One region of the Pseudoalteromonas sp. SWYJ118 genome, then DNA from elsewhere that is predicted to be linked to it. Evidence: riboswitches for the same ligand, from Rfam matches in the RefSeq annotation. Region 1 holds a riboswitch; the other holds the start of a gene.
The links. Region 1 has a riboswitch for lysine ahead of dapA (4-hydroxy-tetrahydrodipicolinate synthase). Riboswitches for the same ligand answer to the same signal wherever they lie in the genome.
Positions count from the first base shown of each region.

Region 2: it holds a riboswitch for lysine, as region 1 does, so the genes downstream of both, lysC (lysine-sensitive aspartokinase 3) here and dapA (4-hydroxy-tetrahydrodipicolinate synthase) in region 1, are expected to answer to the same signal.

Region 1 is NZ_JADYXC010000009.1:113,049-120,730, reverse strand. Features, by position in the region: gene I6F48_RS10850 (phospholipase A) at 1-415, opposite strand, end outside; gene I6F48_RS10845 (succinylglutamate desuccinylase/aspartoacylase family protein) at 623-1,744, opposite strand; gene I6F48_RS10840 (PLP-dependent decarboxylase) at 1,750-2,955, opposite strand; gene I6F48_RS10835 (2,3,4,5-tetrahydropyridine-2,6-dicarboxylate N-succinyltransferase) at 2,955-3,695, opposite strand; gene dapA (4-hydroxy-tetrahydrodipicolinate synthase) at 3,711-4,595, opposite strand; lysine riboswitch at 4,786-4,985, opposite strand; gene I6F48_RS10825 (DNA-3-methyladenine glycosylase I) at 5,178-5,873, shown strand; gene I6F48_RS10820 (protein adenylyltransferase SelO) at 5,885-7,294, shown strand.
Region 2 is NZ_JADYXC010000002.1:224,672-232,353, reverse strand. Features, by position in the region: gene I6F48_RS03765 (hypothetical protein) at 1-918, opposite strand, end outside; gene nhaD (sodium:proton antiporter NhaD) at 1,141-2,388, shown strand; lysine riboswitch at 2,490-2,662, shown strand; gene lysC (lysine-sensitive aspartokinase 3) at 2,738-4,141, shown strand; gene I6F48_RS03750 (4'-phosphopantetheinyl transferase family protein) at 4,217-4,975, opposite strand; gene I6F48_RS03745 (sodium-dependent transporter) at 5,117-6,439, shown strand; gene I6F48_RS03740 (2-hydroxyacid dehydrogenase) at 6,533-7,513, opposite strand; gene I6F48_RS03735 (glutathione peroxidase) at 7,612-7,682, opposite strand, start outside.

The sequences.
Region 1 (7,682 bases):
GCACTTTTATCGATAGCTGGTATTTTGCTTCTAAGTTGTCGAGCGGTTCACCGTCGTTGTCGTCGGTTAGTGCATCAAAGCCATCAAATGGGCGATCGTTTGGGTGTGATACGTACGAAAGCGGTAAAATATAGTTACGCTTATGTGGCGTAATTACATTTCTATTTTTTTTACCTACTTCTTCACGAGCTTGGCGTTTATCAAGCGCGGTAAGTTGTTTGTTTTCTTCAAGAGCTGAACACTTTTTACGAAGATCGTCTAATGTTTGTTTACCATCTCCGCCAATTACTTCATTTAAAATACACTGCTTTACAAGTTCGATGTCGTTGTCTTGCTCATTTGTAGCAACTTCTTCTTGTGCGAAGGTAGCTGTACTTATTAAGGCAGAAAGTGTGATCCAGTGGCGCCAGCTCATTGTAATTCCTTGTGGGTTCGGGTTGTGTTGTATGCGTTAATTTAATTATAACGTCTTTTTACATATGTAACGGTGAACTTTTACTGAATTTGTATTTATAACAAGGTCTATACGTATACAAAGTAAATATAGATCAGAAAAAAAGCGGCCTAGGCCGCTTTTTTAATGCACATTAACTATGTGCTCTCACGCAATGAGAAGGGTGAGCTAAAGCTCAAATATGTTAGTAAAAAACTTATAAAGTTCGGTGCCTTGGTTAACACTCGCCGAGGCAAAGTGCAAAATGGCAATTGCATCGCAATCGAGAGTAAGTGTTTGCAGTGGTTGCTCGCTTAAGTAGCGCTCCATTCGTAAAATATTAGCAATAGGCTCACCGGCTTTAATGTGTCCGCCAAGTGGGGCTATGTATTCAACCATGCCGCCAATGGGGGCGTAATAAGTAAAGTAGTCATCTAAATTACATGCATAGCGAGTGATATTAGCTGGCGTATGTGGTGCGTTTTGTAAAACACCTTTGTGATTTAAGTAACTTAAAATGCTGTTAGCATCGTTTAGTGCTTCTTTTAAGTCTATTTTTTCTTGGCTGCCTAGCTCTACAGTAAATGCTTCTACAGGTATTGATAATTCACGACCTTGCTCGCTAAGTGCATCACTTAAATGCCACCATGGGCAAAAGTTAGCTTCATCCATAGCACCGTCAAAATCACTAGGAATAAGCAATACATGCTCAATATTAAAGTAACGTGCGCTGTCGGTTGCATAGGTTGGGCAGTACAAATGCTTGCTTGAAATAGGGCCTGTGTGTAAATCGAGTACTATATCAGCCTGATGAGCGAGCTTTTGTAAGTTAAGCGCAATGCGTTTACCCGTATTAAGTAAATAAGCCGGGCCGTTAAGTTTGCTGTCTACTTCGTCAATAAGCGCCTGTTTGAAGTTACTTTTTAATGTAGCGTCGTCATACTGGGTATGATTTTGTGCAAACTGTGCCACTAAATTTTTATTGTAGTGATACATGCGATTCCAATTAGTGCCCGTAATCGGATCGAACCTGCCAAGGGTAAACTCGCCAGATTTTTGATTACAACCAATCGGATTTGCATAAGGTACAAGGGTAATATCGCCACTAAGGTTAAGATGTTTTAATTGCTCAAGTAGCTGAAAAATAACAGCGTTGCCTTGTACTTCAGCGCCATGCATATTGGCCTGAACATAAACACTAGGCCCTGTGCCATCGCCTTTTAAACGATAAACAGGAATTGTAAGCGGTAAGCCGTTTGCAACTTCCCCTACTACAATGTTCTCTTGGCTGATGTGTGTTGTATTACTCATGCTTATTACCTTAAGTAGTGGCTGGCATTTTCGGCTTGGCGAACACAGGTAAGTTCACCGTTTTGCAATGTGTACTCGCCGGCGAGCTCATGGCATAAAAAATACGGCATACTTTCGGTAAAGCCGTAAGCACCGCATTGGCTAAATACTAGCCAGTCGTGCTCATTTAAATCGCTTGGTAAGTTATGTTCACCCAAGCAATCAAGCGCTGTACAAAGTGGGCCGTATAAAGTGACCGCTTGAGTTTTAGCACTGGATTCACGCAGTAACGCAGCAGGAAAATCTTGGCTGGTAACAGCAGGGCGTAATAAGTGGTTTATACCGCCGCTTAAAATGACTTGCTGTTGATTATAGTTTTGTTTGCGTTCTATTACTGGGTTTGCGTAATGACCACATTCGCCAACGGCATAGCGGCCCAGTTCCATCCATAGCTCTTCTACGCCCGCATCATTTTTAATTTTAGCGAGTGCAGCTATTAAGTCATCCCAATCAAGTGTTGTTTCGCTTTGTGTATAAGGAATACCTAAGCCGCCACCTAAATCGAGAATTTTAAGGCTAATATTTAAATCGCTGGCAAGTTGGCTAAGAGGTGCAATCATTTGTGACCACAAGTCGCTTAGTTTTTGCGTGCTAAGCATGTTGCCCCACTGAAAAATATGTAAGCCGTCAAACTTAAGTGCAGGGTAGTCGGTTACATTGAGTGCTTGCCACTCATCACAACCCAAACCAAACGGCGTAAGGCTGTCGCCGCCCAGTGGATTTTTTTCACCTTCAGGCCAGCGTAATTGCACTCGGAGTAATACTTGTAACTGCGTATTTTGTAGTTGCGCTTGTTGGTTTAACCAACGTACTTGATTGAGGCTTTCGGCTACGAATATACGTACTCCGCGCTCAATAAAGTGTTTAATTTGTTTAGGGCTTTTTGCAGGCCCTGTGTTGAGCACGCGCTGTGAGCTAATACCTTGTGCTAGCACTTGCTCAAGCTCACCTTTACTTGCTACGTCAAAATTAAAACCAGCGTTGTCTAAGCTTTGAATAATTTTAGACAGTGGATTTGCTTTTACCGCGTACCACAGTTTTACATCGGTTTGCGCAACTAAACGTGCAAGATGCGCGTTTAGTTGATCTAGGTCGTAAACAAAAAAAGGTGTATCAAGCTGTTGTGTAATTGTATTTACAGCAGTTTTGATAGGCGTGCTCAAAAAGCTCATTATCGTAAAACCTCTTCAAGTAATAATGATGCATCGCTTTTCTCGTCGCGGTATTTAACAATTAACGCACACGACATGCTTAGGCCTTGCTCGCGCGCCCATTCGTTTGACGCAGGGCGAGAGCCTGGTATTACAATGGCATATTCAGGAATAGGCTCGCCTTTATCTAGTTGTCGCTCGTTTACGCAGTCATACACCGGAATAGTCGCTGATAAACGCACGCCAGGGGCAAGTACTGCGCCTTTTTTAATGACTACGCCTTCAACAATAATACAGCCAGCGCCAATAAAGGCGTCGTCTTCTACAACTACTGGGCTTGCACCAATTGGCTCAAGTACACCACCAAGCTGCACTGCAGCACTTAAATGTACGTTTTTACCTACTTGTGCACACGAGCCAACTAATGCGTGGCTATCTACCATTGTGCCTTCGTCGATGTATGCACCAATGTTTACATACGCTGGTGGCATAATAATCGTGCCTTTAGCAACATAAGCACCACGGCGAACACTAGAGCCACCCGGCACCATACGTACGCCATCGTCAGTACTAAATTCTTGCGGAGCTAAGTTATGTTTATCAACAAAACCACCTGCAAACTCAGTATTAGTGCCATTTTTGAAGGCATCCAAAATGCCTTGTTTTACTTCTACGTTAGCTTGCCATTGGCCGCTTTCGTTTTGTGATGCTGCGCGTACTGCGCCCGATTCTAAATTATTTAATAGTTCTAACCAGCTCATTATAAAAACCTGTATTTAATGCCAAGATAAAATGGTGTTGTTTGCAGTTGTGATGCAATCGGTTTGAGTTAACTCAAGGTGTGTTAAAGGTGGACGAAGTTGCGGGCTGCTTAAGCGACCTTGCAAATGCATCAATACCTTTACGGGAATAGGGTTTGCAACAGCAAATAGGCTATTAATAGCGCTTGACCACTGGGCAAATAAATTAGGGTGTTGACCACTTAAGCTGCGTTTAACAAACTCGTGAGTTTGTGCGGGCCATGCATTTGCAGCTACCGACACTAAACCTTTTGCACCGGCTTGGGCAAAATATGGCATTAGCGCATCGTCGCCACTAAAAATAGCTAAATTAGGCGCTGCTTGGCGATAAGCTTCAAACTGAGCAATGCTGCCGCTCGCTTCTTTTAGTGCCCATAAATTTTTATTATTTTGTAAGTTTTGAATTGTTGCCGTTGGAATGCTAACAGCACTTCGACCCGGTACGTTATAAAGCATACACGGGTGAACACTTGCATTAAGTAGGCTTTCAAACCAATGAGTTTGACCTATAGCGCCAGGCTTTGCATAAAGCGGTGAGCCAAGTAAAAAGCTATGAATTGGGAGTGTATTACAGTAGTTAACCCACTCAATTTGTTGCTTTAAGTTACTACCGCCCACAGCAACCATGAGTGGTACTGCTGGTTTTAGTTGGCATACGTGTTCAACAATGGCTTGTTGCTCTTTTAGCGTGAGTGCTAAACCTTCGCCCGTACTGCCAAGTAGTAAAATACCGTTATGTGCCGCTTCTTGATCGCTAACCAGTTTAGTTAACGTGTTGTAGTCAACATCGCCGTGTTGATCAAATGGCGTTACGAGCGCGGTCCACAATGAGTAGTCGTTTAAATTGAAGTTGTTGATCATCTCTCACGAACTTATAATTTGTACCAACTTTATTAAAAACGTGATCATTTTAGCGATAACTAATTTAATGCAATTGGTATTATTCGAAGAGTTAAAAAGCTTTATGGAAGGAGCCGCATTAACGTCGTTCGAACTAATAATTCGAAGAGCGAATGGGCTTAAAATAATAGGGCGCACGGCCTTAATATTTAAGATCAGAAGCTCTCCACCAAACTAATAAGCTGCTTTTATAAGCAGCTATTGGTGACAGTCGCTAGGGTTCAACCTAGTCGCCCGAAATAAACACCTCGCAAAAGTGGTTACTTCTCGGCGTTAATTCCCCTCACGTATGCTCACTGGAGTTTGCGCTCCTAACATACGCTACCTGAATAACGCACCTCTTCTAGCCCTTTACACCTGTTTGTAGAGTAAAAACTTACAAACCTGTGCAATTTAAATAGGGTAATTACGGCGATTAAAGCATTTTAGCCGTCTAGGTGTCAAGCGACTAAATGCATATTCATTCATCCATAATGGGAGTGGTTACGTATTGGGTGCTTTTCTCGTACACTAGCAATATAAGTAGTGAGGTATTTAATTAGTATGGAAAAATTTAGCGATATTTATAAGCGAGCGGTAGAGCGAAAAGGCTCCGAAAAAATGCTTAAGTTATTACTTGCAAAACCGCTATCTAAAAAACAACTAAGCACGTTAAGTGACGACGATTGGCTTGAGGAATTTACTCGAAAAGTATTTCAAAGCGGCTTTTATTGGTCAGTCATTAATAATAAGTGGCCAGGCTTTAGAGCCGTTTTTTGGAATTTTAGCGTTGATAAGTTATTAATGATGCCACCTGATATGCTGGAACAAAAAGCAACGGATGAGCGAATCGTTCGTAACTATAAAAAAGTAAAAACAATTACCGAAAATGCTTACATGATCCACGAAATAGCAGGGGAACATGGCAGTTTTAGCCAGTTTGTCGCTAATTGGCCAGCAGACGATATTATTGGTTTATGGGCGTATTTAAAAAAACATGGTTCGCGTTTAGGCGGAAATACAGGACCTTATGCGCTACGAGCACTTGGTAAAGATACCTTTTTACTATCACGCGATGTAGAGAATTACTTACGTGCTCATAAAATTATAGACGGCGGCTTACAAACTAAAAAATCACTGAGTGCTGCCCAAGCTTTTTTTAATGAAATGCAAAAGCAAAGCGGCTTAAGTATGCAAGAGTTAAGTTTAATTGTTGCTTATGGCGTTGGTGACAACCGTGTTGGTATAAGTCAGCAATAATAGGAATTACCATGAAATTAGTGCCAAGATACACAGACATTACGGAAAACTTTGCGATAGAAGATTTTCCTGCAAGTGTTGCCTCTCCTCAGTTATTGCTGTGGAACGAGAGCTTAGCAAAAGAGTTTAATATTAACGTTGCAGCTGATTTGCGTGCTAGCACTTTTAGCGGTAACGAAAAACAGGCGATTCCTGCAGTAGCACTTGGTTACTCTGGGCACCAATTTGGGCATTTTTCGCCGCGTTTAGGCGATGGGCGAGCACATTTATTGGGCGCTATTAATGATGATAAAAACGAGCTGTGGGATATTCAATTAAAGGGCTCTGGTGCTACTCCTTACTCAAGAGGGGGAGATGGGCGCTGTGCACTTGGTCCTGCTATTCGTGAATACGTAATGAGCGAAGCAATGCATGCACTGGGTGTTAAAACCACCCGATGTTTAGCCGTCGTTGGCAGTGGTGAAACGGTTTATCGTAATCCGCCACAAGCAGGTGCAATAGTGACTCGTTTAGCAAGTAGCCACATTCGTGTTGGTTCATTTCAATATTTAGCGACGCAAGGCGATGTTGAAGGGCTTAAAAATTTAGCTGATTTAGCTATAGAGCGTCATTATCCAGAAATAACAGATATAGGGCCACAACGTTATTTAGTCTTTTTAGGCGCTGTAATTAAAAGCCAAGTTGAATTAGTGGTTAGTTGGATGCGTGTTGGTTTTATTCATGGAGTAATGAATACCGATAATACGCTAGTAAGTGGAGAAACCATTGATTACGGCCCCTGCGCCATGATGAATAATTTTGATTTTGACACCGTGTTTAGCTCTATCGATAAACAAGGTCGTTATGCCTTTGGTAATCAACCTAATATAGCTAACTGGAACTGCGCACGCTTAGCTGAGAGCTTAATACCGCTTATTAGTGATGATGACGAGCAAGCTGTTTCGTTAATGACGCCATTTATTAATAGTTTTGCTGAGCAGTTTAATACTGAGTTTACGGCTATGTGGGAGAAAAAACTGGGCTTGAGTGCAAAAAATGCAAGCGGAAGTGAGTTAATTGCAGAGTTATTAACGCTATTAAAAGATAACCAGCTCGACTACACCAATACCTTTGATGCACTTACTGAATCCTTAAAGGGAGAAACAGTAGTACCAGAGTCGCTAATCAAATGGAGAGCTAAGTGGGTAAACTTAACTGACAATAATAGTTATGAAGTAATGAGAGCGGCAAATCCTCGTGTAATTCCTCGTAACCATATGATCGAAAAAATAATTGCAGAGTATAATGCTGCAGGGTCTAGTGAGTTACTAGAGCGCTTTATGAAAATAGTGGGAAATCCGTATTCTGATGATGAAAAGCTATCAGAGTTTCAGGCTGCACCGATAAATGATAATGATTACCAGACTTTTTGTGGTACTTAACTCTTAACTTTAAATATAACCACATGATTAAAAAGAGTCATTTTTTAATCAAACATGCGCATATATCTAGGGGAATGTTAATTCTGGTGGTATTATGCGCCGAATTAAAGCCAAGCAATGTTTCTTTGCATTTACATTTATAAGTGCATTTAATTTAATTGCTCTTACATTCCTTGCTAAGTACTAATTTACAAAAAACTACTATATTTATTTTTCAATAAAGTTTTAATTTCGCCTATAGTAAGTGGATGTGTGTTGTGACTGGGCATAGAAAAAAGTTATAAACTTTATTTTTCGTTAAGTATTGATTAACAAAGGCTCAGTTAGTCTATATAAAACTGATTGAGCTAGTATCGATTAGCTACAATTTAAAATTGTTCAAATGGGA
Region 2 (7,682 bases), on a different contig from region 1:
AGCCACAATATGGCGTTGCTGACCAAGCGAGTATCGCTGCGCGTCGCTTACAAAATGTGGCTGCACAGCACTTAGCATGTTGTCTACGCCATTTTTACGCACAAGCCCAAGTACTTTGGCTGCTTGGCGAGTTATTAAGTTATTACGGCGAAGCTCTTCGCGCAGCGGCATAAGCATATCGGCACTTTTACGTAAGCTTTCTCTGCCCACTAAATGCATTTCTAATATACGGGTACGTAATTGCTCCAGCATTCGTTTGTCGTTGTAGGCTTTACCCGATCGCTCAATATGAATAATTTGCTTACTTATTTGTTCTTCAATGAGGGTAAAGCACGCATGAAATTCGCCGCGAATATCAACCATTTCAAGCATGGGCTCTATGTATTCGTCAAAGGCTTCTATTACCGCTTTATAACGCTTTTGCAGCGATTGCACTGCATTATTAGATTTAGCTTGCTCAACAAGATTTAAAATGGCGTTTTCGTTGTGCGCGTAGAGCTTCATTATTTTACGCACCCGATCATCCATAATACGGCTAAAGCGGCGCAAATCGTCAAAGTCTTCTATTTCGCCAGCGTTATCTAGGCGATTACCTAAACGTGCGAGGTCGTCGACTAATACGCTAATTTCTTGCGCTAAACCTAAATGTTCTTCTTGCAGTAAAAAAGTAGCAAAATCGGCAATGGCACGATTTATCTCAAGCTGAGAGGATTTAGCCAGCGGAATTAAAATATCTTGGTTTAACAAACGATTTGTTTCTTTATAAATACGCTCGTTTGACCAAGTAGGCTGTTTTTGTTTAATGGCGTTTTGTACGTCTTTCAGGCTAAAGTCAGCCATTTTAAAACGTTTAAATAATAGCTCTAGTACACCCCAATGTTCAGTTATGGTGTTTAGTAGCTTTTTAGCTGGGATCATAAGAGGTTACAACATCCTAGTATTTTATTATTGAGTTCTTTTAGAAGACTCATTATTACGTATTTTTAATTAACCTTGTCTGTATATAGTATTCGTTTTTAAGACCATTTAATAATAGTTTTTGCATAGAGGCAGTGCTAAAATTCGCGCCGAAAATAGGCACATGAAATGGAATGTTATTTGTGTGTTCTTTAAAACTATATCAAAGGTTGTTTAACTACCATGGTTTCCTCGATTATTCTAACCCTGATAGCGATTGCATTTTTACTGATCGTTATAGAAGATATAATCCATGTTAATAAAGCTAAAACCACGCTGTTTTTTGGTACGCTTTGCTGGATTCTTCTTTTTATATACCCACTTCACGGGCAAAGCCCCGATACGATTCAACACCTTTTAAACGAAAATATTTTAGAGATTGCCTCGTTATGGCTATTTTTAATGGCTGCAATGACCTTTGTCGCGTATTTAAATTCAAAGGGGTTTATAGAAAATATTGTGCACCGTGTTATGCCAAAAAGTATTAGCGAAAAAAAGCTCATGTTTTTGGTGGGTGGTTTTGCATTTTTGTTTTCGTCGATTTCAGACAACGTAACAGCTACGCTTATATCGCTCGCGGTTGTTATGTCGTTAAAACTTGAACCTAAAAAGCTCATTAAATACGCCACGCTTATTGTGTTTGGGGTTAACTCAGGTGGAGTATCGCTAATTACAGGTGACGTAACCACACTGATGATATTTTTAGATGGCAAAGTAACCATAGGTCATTTATTACTACTTATAGCGCCAGCACTTGCAAGCGTTATGCTGCTAGCCGGGTTACTGTCTATCGGTATGAAAGGGCGTGTTGAGTTTGCTGGTGCAGGTAAAACCCGCATCGAAAAAACCGACATTACCATTGCTGTTATATTTTTATCTACCGTAGTGAGCACACTTATGCTGAGTGTAGTTTACAGCGTACCGCCTTTACTCACCTTTTTGTTTGGCTTATCAGTGATGTTTTTAGTGGCGCAATTTTTAATGCGCAAAAAAGACATCAACAAAGACATAATCGATTTTGTTCGCGATATAGAATACGACACATTATTGTTTTTTGTAGGTGTGCTTTTACTTGTAGGCGCACTTAAAGAAATTGGTATGTTGAGTAAATTTACCGACCTATATACGGTAATGGCACCCGAGTACGCAAACTACTTAATGGGCATATTATCAGCAGGGGTCGATAACGTACCGCTTACTGCTGCTTTATTAAAAGCCGATATAGTAATGAGCCAACAACACTGGTTGTCGTTTACGTATGCAACGGGCGTGGGCGGTTCAATGCTGATCATTGGGTCGGCTGCGGGCATTATTGCCATGAGCAAAGTTAAAGCGCTTACCTTTATGAGCTACTTGCGTTTATCGCTGCATTTATTAATTTGCTACACCGTAGGTTATGCAGGCTCGTATTACATGGGCAGTTTTATTTGATGCATAAATTATTAAATGCTTGACAGCTAGACGTCTAAACGATAACTTTCAAAGCCCCGCTACTTAGTGGGGTTTTGTTTTATTAGCCACTGGTTAATAAAGCATTCAGAAGAGGTGCGATACTTAGGTACTTAATGTTAGGCGACGAAAGCCGATGATCATTAAGGAGGGAAGTACTCGCCGAGGAAAATAATGGTACGTCGTCATTGTTTTTCGGTTTATGGGGCTGAATCCTCAAAACTGTCACCAATATAGGTGGAGAGCTTCTGGCAGTGGACTTATCTTCAAGCATTCCTTTGCCAAGTTCTTCTTGTTTTATTGCGGTTTGGATACCGCGAAAGGAGACTAAATGACTACCCAATCAGCGCCACAAACAGTGCCTCAAACAGAGTTAAGCGCAAAATCAGATTACATCGTTGCCAAGTTTGGCGGAACAAGTGTTGCAAACTTTGAAGCGATGAGTCGCTGTAGCGAAATTATTGTTGCAGATAAAAGCGTACGTATTGTTGCCGTGAGCGCCAGTGCCGGCGTAACTAACCACTTAGTTGCACTGTGCAAACCAAGTATTACCTCAAGTGAGCGCCAAGAACACATAAACGGCGTGCTTGCTATTCAACAAACTATTTTAGATAAGTTATCGCTAGATGCCGATTTAGCGGTTGGCTTTAACGAAACCCTAAAAGCATTTCAAATATTGGCTCAAGAGTCACTAACAACCGATCAGCAACACGATGAGCTATTGAGCTTTGGTGAGCGTTTATCGTCGTATTTGTTTGCTCAGGTGCTGCGTTTACAAGGTTTAAACGCCGATCGCTTTGATGTGCGTAAAGTGCTTAAAACCGATAGCCAATTTGGTAAAGCAACGCCTAATGTTGCAGCCACAGCGCAAGCTGCTAAAGAGCATTTAATCCCGTTATTAGACACTCAAGTAATTGTGACGCAGGGATTTATTGGTAGTGACGAATACGGTCAAACCACAACGCTTGGACGTGGTGGTTCTGACTATAGCGCTGCATTACTAGCTGAAGCAATTAACGCTAAAAGTGTGCATATTTGGACCGACGTAGTGGGCATTTTTAGCACCGACCCGCGTTTGTGCGCAAAAGCGACGCCCATTGCACGTTTAAGTTTTGACGAAGCCGCCGAAATGGCGACCTTCGGCGCAAAAGTATTGCACCCAGCAACTATATTACCAGCGAGCCGTAGCCACATTAATGTATTTGTAGGTTCTAGCCGAGAGCCAGAACGTGGTGGTACATGGATTGAGCGCGAAAAATCGCAGCAACCAGGTATACGCGCAGTAACGCAACGTAAAAACCAAATATTGCTTACGCTTAAAAGCCCAGAAATGCTCCTAGCAAGCGGCTTTTTAGCACGCGTATTTACACTATTAAGTGAATACAATATATCGGTCGATTTGGTAACCACATCAGAAATCAGCGTAGCTATAACGCTTGATAACGCGCAAAACGCCTCGCGCCCAGAGCTTGATCAAGAATGCCTAGATAAGCTTGCAGAGTTTTGCCATGTGTCGGTAGAAAACAACCTAACATTGGTGGCACTTATTGGCTCTGAGATTCAATTACGCCAACACGAAATGAACTTAATGAGTGTATTAAAAGACTTTAACATTCGACTAATTTGTCACGGTGCAAGTAAGCACAACTTGTGCTTTTTAGTAGAGCAAACTGAGTCAGATAACGTAGTGCAGTCTATTCATAGCCGTTTATTAGAAAATGATTTTGCTGCGTAAGTAATTTTACTATTAAGAAGCGGTTATTCAGGAAAGCGATTTATTAAAGTTACCTAGTAAAATTAACTAGTAAAGTTACTTAACAAAATCAGTTAATAAAAAGCATCGCCAGTCGATGCTTTTTTTATGCACCACACTCACATCAAAACAAACATTGCTGTTACTACTATCAACTACAGTAACGCGATTGCTGCTAGCACTCAGCTTTGCACAATGTAATTCGTCAAACACATTGGGGCTAAGTAATTTTGCAATAGGGCGGCTGGTGGCTTTAGCAAGCGACTCTTTTAATGTCCAAATTCTAAAAAAAGTATCTGCTTGGGTTTGGGTATTAGTAGGCTCGGTAATAAGTGAAATTTCATCTTGATGATAAAAATGTTTAGCGAGCTTTTCAAACGGGCGCTTTAGGCTTACTTTTTCAATATCAAAACCAAACTCACTTTTATCAAAATTAAGCGCGACCCCAACCAAACCATGCGAATGCGAAATACAGGTATTTATAACATCACCACTTACATGTATTTGCAGCTTTGAGCTTGCCTCATCAAATTCTGTACTCATTTTATTAAGCGCTACGTGCGCATGTTGCGGCTGCGTTATTTTAATAAGGTGTTTTAACAATAACCGCGTCGCTAAATACTCTTGCTTAGCTTGAGGGCTTTTGCGACGGTTTATAATGGTTAACTCAAATGGGCTTAAGCAATCGGGTAAATTAAAGTCACTAAGATCAAGTGTTTTAGCATTAAATAATAAAATACTGTTACTTGCTAAAGACAAATTTGCCAATTGAGTTGAAGTAATACTCAAGGCGTTTTTAAAATAGTGTTCAGTCATAAAAGCCCTAAAGCAAAAGAAGTCGCTGATATTGTGAGCGGTTAACGCCACTAACAAAGGCTGGGTACAATTTTATTACTCAGCTGGCATGAAATATGGTTTAATTCACAATAATCAAAATAATAACAGATTTGTAGATGTATGGCACAAGTGCGTGATGGGTTTCAAAGCCGACTTGGTTTTGTTTTAGCCGCTGCTGGCGCAGCAGTGGGTTTGGGTAATATTTGGGGTTTTCCTACGCAAGCGGCCAACCATGGCGGCGGTGCATTTTTACTGGTTTACTTTATTGTTATATTTTTACTTGCGCTCCCTGCGCTGTATACCGAACTTTATTTAGGTCACAAAGCACAAGCTAATCCTGTAAAAGCATTGGGCGATGCATGGCAAAACACTAATCGTAAAGTTGGTGCAGCAGCAGGTTACATAGGCCTTGCGGGCGCAGTTGTTATGCTAAGTTTTTACTCAATAGTAGCAGGGTGGATGCTCTCGTACGCTATTGAACCTATAACAACCTTTTTTGGATTTACAGGCGCAAGCGAGTTTTTACATAGCGACTCAGTGCTGCGTAATTTTGTGTTTACACCGCTTATGCTTATTTTAACCGCCAGTATTATTTTAAAAGGGGTTAAATCGGGAATCGAAACTTGGTCGCGCCGTTTAATGCCACTGTTACTCATATTGCTTGTTGGTTTAATTGCCTACATTGCTACACTTGATGGCGCAAGCGAAGGCTTTGCCGCGTATTTAATTCCTGATTTTAGCCAAATACTCGACCCTAACTTAATTATTGCTGCAATGGGGCAAGCGTTCTTTTCGCTCTCGTTAGGTGTGGGTTGCATGATGATTTACGGCTCATATTTACAGCCAGATGCTAATTTACCAAAGCTCACCGCAGGTGTTGCTTTACTTGATACCAGTGTGGCGTTTTTAGCAGGATTACTTATTATTCCTGCTATTTATGTGGCGCAGCACAACGGCGTTGAAGTATTTAGTGGCGGAAAGCTTATTGGCGAAGGGCAACTTATTTTTGCTATTTTACCTGCGCTATTTAGCACTATGGGCGAAATTGGTTTATTAGTCGGCTTATTGTTTTTTGTATTAATGTCTATCGCATCGGTTACGTCAACTATATCGACCACCGAAATTCCGGTAGCGTTTTTAGTCGAAAACCATAACGTTAGCCGTACCAAAGCAACATGGGCAGTGAGCGCCGTTGTACTTGTATGTGCAAGCGCAATTATACTAAATTTTGATTGGTTATTTGGCTTAGTCATTATGCTATTTACCCAATACCAATTACCGCTTATGGGCTTGTTTTACTTTATTACTGTAGGCTGGATGTGGAAACGTGGTAACAAATTACACCAAGCAACAACCGGTTTGCATTACTGGTTTGCTCAGTACATTCGTTTTGTATGCCCAATATTAATGACCTTGGTATTTGCAAACGTCGCGTTTGGCTAAGCTCTATTTAAAGTAAATTTTTAAACAAAAAAGCGAATAGGGCTCACCTTATTCGCTTTTTTTGTACCGGTTATTTAGCTAAAGCCTAGGTCTTTATAAAACCTCATTAGTTAAAGATTTACCTTCACTTACTTCAAGGGCATTAAGTACGGTTGTGTTTGCTATTTCGGTAAGTGCTTCTTGTGTAAAAAAGCCCTGATGGCCTGTTACTAAAACATTTTTAAAGCTCACTAAGCGCGAGAATATATCGTCTTGATTTATTTCGTCGCTGTGGTTTTTAAAAAATAGCTCCGACTCTTGCTCGTAAACGTCAAGCCCCAGGTAACCTAGCTTTTTAGTTTTAAGCGCGCTAATACACGCGTTACTATCAAGCAATGCACCTCGTGAGGTGTTAATAAGCATAACGCCGGTTTTCATTTTACTAAACGCCTCGTCATTTATTAAATGATGAGTTTGCTCGGTAAGTGGGCAATGCAAAGAAATCACATCGCTTTGGCTAAGTAAGGTGTTTATATCGGTAATTGTATAATTGCCAGGTTGCGCGTAGGGGTCGCACACTAATACATTAGCGCCAAAGCCATTTAAAATGTTACACAGCGCAAGGCCAATTTTACCGCAGCCCACAATACCCACGGTTTTATTGTGCAAGTTAAAACCGAGTAATCCGTTTAAATCAAAATTGTCTTCGCGTACGCGGTTATATGCTTTATGCGTTTTACGGCTAAGCGTTAGCATAAGCGCTATACAGTGCTCAGCTACGGCTTCTGGGCTGTAAGCAGGGACGCGTAATACCTTTAATTTATGTGCTTTTGCTGCAGGTAAATCAACGTTATTAAACCCTGCACAACGTAGCAAAATAGTGTTTATGCCTTGGCTTGCCAATTGTTCAATAACAGTGGCGTTTACAGTGTCGTTAACGAACACGCATATGGCATCAAACCCGCTTGCTAAAATAGCGGTTTGTTCGCTCAGGGCTTGCTCAAAATACGTTATTTTTATATCACGCTGATCGCGTGTACTTTGTTCAAAAAAAGGCAGTTCGTACTTTTGAGTACTAAAAAAAGCAATGTTCATGGTAATAGCCTCGACGCTTAAGGAGTATTATTTATTACTAATACAATAAACTACTTTATAAACCTGTGCTTTAGTAGTGCGCATTTTATTGATTTAAATTAAGCCTTAAGCGGAGCCTTACTTGAGGTAAACAAAGGTATTTTTGAAGATACCTTTTTACCATCTTTAG